One region of the Arthrobacter sp. BB-1 genome, then DNA from elsewhere that is predicted to be linked to it. Evidence: riboswitches for the same ligand, from Rfam matches in the RefSeq annotation. Region 1 holds a riboswitch; the other holds the start of a gene.
What was found. A riboswitch is a leader RNA that binds a small molecule or an ion and turns the genes downstream of it on or off. The one in region 1 is predicted to bind cyclic di-AMP.
Positions count from the first base shown of each region.

Region 2: another riboswitch for cyclic di-AMP. It lies ahead of FHJ30_RS21285 (hypothetical protein); the one in region 1 lies ahead of FHJ30_RS03445 (M23 family metallopeptidase).

Region 1 covers NZ_VDEV01000005.1:131,401-133,598, reverse strand. The annotation lists gene FHJ30_RS03450 (DUF305 domain-containing protein) at 1-402, opposite strand, end outside; gene FHJ30_RS03445 (M23 family metallopeptidase) at 405-1,217, opposite strand; cyclic di-AMP (ydaO/yuaA leader) riboswitch at 1,220-1,399, opposite strand; gene FHJ30_RS03440 (cytochrome c oxidase assembly protein) at 1,591-2,198, opposite strand, start outside.
Region 2 covers NZ_VDEV01000007.1:5,605-7,802, forward strand. The annotation lists gene FHJ30_RS04095 (glyoxalase superfamily protein) at 1-192, shown strand, start outside; gene FHJ30_RS21285 (hypothetical protein) at 189-902, opposite strand; cyclic di-AMP (ydaO/yuaA leader) riboswitch at 908-1,068, opposite strand; gene FHJ30_RS04105 (HAMP domain-containing sensor histidine kinase) at 1,164-2,198, opposite strand, start outside.

The sequences.
Region 1 (2,198 bases):
ACCGGCCCCGTCATGAGTACCATCTGCCTTCATCCAGGCCATCGGCGGCGCTGTCCCGGTCTGGGAGAGCCCCCAGTCCTGCAGCCAGGCAAACATCTGCCCATTTTGATGCTGCTGTGCAGTGGCAATGTCATAGGCAATCGCCCGGACCTCGGGGTTCTCGGACTTGTCCCGGATCAGCAGGGCCATCTCCACCGCCTGGGCATGATGGGTCTGCATATCCCGGGCAAACCCGGCGTCCGGGCCGGCGTCCGGGACTACAGTGGGCGCGGCGGAAAGCCGCCCCAGAGCAAAGAAGCCCAGCGCGGTGAGGGCCACAACCGTGACAAAAACTGCCCACAGCCGTTTCCTGGGCAGCACCGACGTTGCCTTGGGCTGTTCGCGCGCCTCCATGTCGGTCATGCTCAAAGCCAGCCCTGGGGATCCACGGTCACGCCGTTGCGGACGATTTCGAAGTGCAGGTGGCATCCGGTGGAGTTTCCGGTCGTGCCGGCACCGCCGAGCCGCTGGCCCTTGCCCGCCACGGCTCCGACCGAAACCTCTATTGACGAAAGATGGTTATACGTGCTTTTCATCCCATTGCCATGATCCACCACGATGCGGTTCCCTCCGCCGTTCTGGGACCACCCGGCCTCCACGACGGTGCCGGAGCCGGCGCTGAACACTGCGGTCTGGCAGGAGGCCACCAAGTCCAGTCCGGTATGCAGTTCGCCGGACCCGCCGGTGATCGGGCTGGTCCGGAAACCGAACGGAGACGAAATGGAGATGCTGGCCAGCGGGGCGGCCAAGGTGGCATCCACGGGTACAGCCGCTGGCGGTGCCGCCGCTGCAGCGGGAGCAACTGCGGCCGGTGTTCCGGCGGTGGATCCTGTTGCGGCAGGTGCCGGTGCCGCAGGCTTTTCGGCCGGACTGGTTCCGACGTCAGTGCGTGGATACGTGATGACGGCCTGCGCCTGCGCCGCAATGGCCGGTGCAGCCTCCACGGCCACCGGCTGGGCGGCTGGGACAGGTCCGGCAGCAACCAGGCCGGCATGCGCGGCGGGTATACCTGACGCGAGCATGGCGACGGCGGCAAGAGCGGAGGCCCCGGGAAGCCAGGCAGGGCGCGGGCACGGGGCGTGGGGACGGGCCCGGCGCCGCGGCCCTGCAGCACCTGCGCGGGCTTGGGAGCGGTCATGGGGCAGGGCACGGCGGCGGCCGTGGCGGGAGGGGGGCACAGCTATCCTTTCAGGTCGCCTGCGAAGTTAGCTGTCGGGTTCGGGCCAAGGAAAAAAGCCCGGACGCAGCCCGGGCACCGGCCCGCAGGGCCACTGTCCGCTGTGCGTCTTCACCCCAAGGCAGCAAGCTGCCGTTAGTGGGTCCTCCGCCCCCGCCGTTAAGGGTTCGTCGTCTGGCACCGCCGGCGGGGCCGAGCATGCGGGGCCAAGGCTTAATACAGAAAAGCCTGAATCAATACTACCTAAGCGAACGGAAATGTCTCAATCCGATAACGGCAGGGAAAGAAAGCCACTTCTACGCTTTGTAAAACTCGTCTGCAGATATCTTCATACGACCAGACCCGGGGGGTCAAGTCGGGCGGCGATGCAGTGGTCAGCGGCGGCGCTCAGGCCTGTCTGCCAGGTGCTGCAGGTAGCTGTTGTAGGCGTCCAGCTCGGGGGTTCCTCCGGTCAGTTCGGCCCGCTCGATGCTGGCGTTGGATCTTGCCTCCTCGCGCTGCCACCGGACCAGGATGAACATCAGCAGGAGCACCCCGGGAAGTTCCCCGTAGGACCAGGCCAGCCCGCCGGCTACCTCCTGGTCCTTCATCGGGTTGATGTTCCAGGCCGGGGGCGGTGTTGCGAAGAACTTCACCATGGGGGTGGTGGCCATCATGACGACGACCCCGAAGAAGGCATGGAGCGGCATTTCCGCGAAGATGTCGATCATCCGTCCGAAGTGTGTCTGGCGGCTTGGCAGGGGGTCAGCGGAGATCAGCGGGACAGTGAAGAGGATCCCGGAGATCAAGAACAGCAGTTCCAGGCCGACGTGGCCGTACCAGTTGGGCAGCAGCAGGTCCGCCATGCCGGAGAAGTACACGCCGTAGAAGCTGAGCAGGAACAGCGGGACCATGAAGGCCGGGTGAATCGCAATGCGTCCCCAGCCCGAACGCAGACCCCACAGCGCGGTCCGGAGGATGCGGCGGCCGAGCCTGCCGTGTG
Region 2 (2,198 bases), on a different contig from region 1:
CAGCTCGTGGTCAATGACATCCAGGCCGCCCATGCGCAGCTGAAGGCCAACGGGGTGGAGGTCAGCGAAGTGGACGTGCAGGACTGGGGCCATTTTGTGTACTTCGCCGACCCTGACGGGAACCGGTGGGCGATCCAGTACATCCCGGGCCGGGACGTACTGGACCGCGAGGGGCAAGCTGCCTCGGTTTAGTACCAGTTATTGGCGTAGTGGAAGTTCAGTGCTCCACACGGGGACTGGTAGCGCTCCTGGATGTAGTCCAGGCCCCAGTTGATCTGCGTGCGGTAGTTGGTGAGGTAGTCGGCGCCGGCGCTGGCCATCTTCTCAGCCGGCAGGGACTGGACGATGCCGTAGGCGCCGCTGCTCGGGTTGGTGGCCGTGGTGGTCCAGTCCGATTCCTTGGTCCACAGGGTCTGCAGGCACTGCATCTGGTCTGGTGCCCAGCCATAGGAAGCCAGCTGACCGGCAGCGTACGCTTGGGCGCCTGCAGGATCGTTAACCGCGACGACGGGTGCCGGCTCGGGTGCCGGTTCGGGCGCCGGGGCAGGTGCCGGCTCGGGCGCAGGAGCTGGCGCGGGTTCCGCGGCCGGGGCTGGAGCCGGTTCGGCGGCCTGCGGGACAACGTTGATCGGTTCTGCCGGGGCGGCAGGCGCGGGGTTGGCACGGATTTCGCTCTGCTCCATGCTCAGCTTCGACTGGGCCTCCGAGGCCTGCGCTTCAGTGGCGGCCACGCGGGCGCTGGTGACAGTGGCCTGGCCCGCGGCGCCGACTCCAACGAGGAGGGCGCAGGACGCTGCCAGGATCGCGGCGCGCTGGCCGAAGGACGGGATTTTGCCTGCTGCGCGCGGGGCGCTGGCGTCGGAACCTGAAAGCGGGCGTGGTTTTACAAGGAACTTTGACATGATGGATCGCCTCTCACACCTGCGGAGTTAGCTGTCGGGTTCGGATGAGGGCATCCGGCCGCACGGATAAATCACGTGCAGGCTTAACCCCAAGGGCATTCAGTGCCCGGGACGGTGGGTCCCCCGCCTCTGCCGTTGCTCAAGAGGAATCCGGGAAGTGGCAGAGCTTGGCGTCAACCCGGGATATGCGGTCCGATCGCGGAACGCACCCCATCGACGGTACAGGAGTGCAGCACGAAAGTCACATTTTGGTAACGGGGATCACGACGACGGCGCGTCGCCTTGCGCCATTCCGCGCAACATGGGCAGCTGCAAGGTGAACTGCGTGCGGCCCGGTTGCGACGTTACCGTTACCCGTCCGCCGTGGGCCTCGACGATGGACTCGACGATGGACAACCCCAGGCCGCTGGTTCCCTCAGCGGCGGGGGCCCCGGCAACGTTGCCGGTGCCCGCGCGGGCCGCGTCTGCGCGGGCAAACCGCGCGAAGACGTGGTCCACGAACTCAGGCGGAATGCCGCCGCCGTCGTCCGTTACCGTCACCACCGCGGCGCCCTCCGGCGTTTTCCCCACGCCCGTGACCACCGTGGTGCCGGGAGGGGTGTGCTTGCGGGCGTTGGAGAGCAGGTTCATCAACACCTGCCGCAGCTGGGATGGATCCCCCTTGACCACCACCGGCTCGTCGGGAAGCTCCAGGCGCCAGGTGTGCCCGGGAGCCACGACTTTTTCGTCGCTGACGCCTTCCACCACCAGCTGGGTCAGGTCCACCTCGCTGAGCTTCAGCGGCTGGCCTTCATCAAGCCGCGCGAGCAGCAGGAGATCCTCCACCAAGGCGGTCATCCGTTCCGACTGGCTTTGGACCCGCGCCAGCGACTTCTCCCCGTCCGCAGTGAGATTTTCTGTCATCCTCATCAGCTCGGTGTAGCCGCGGATTGCGGTCAGCGGCGTGCGCAGCTCATGGGAAGCGTCGGCCACGAACTGCCGCACCTTGGTTTCGCTCTTCTGCCGCGCCTGCAACGCATTGGCAACGTTGTCCAGCATGAGGTTCAGTGCGTGCCCCACGCTGCCCACCTCAGTTCCGGGATTGGAGTTCGACGGCGGTACGCGTACAGCAAGTGCTACCTCACCGGCATCCAGCGGCAACTGTGAAACGCGCGTGGCCACCTCGGAGAGCTGCTCAAGGGGCTTCATGGTGCGGCGGATCAGGACCGTGCCCACGAGCCCGATCAGGAGCAACCCGCCCAGCGAGACAACCACGAAGGTCCAGACCAGGGACGTGAGCGTGCTCTCCTTGGCCGC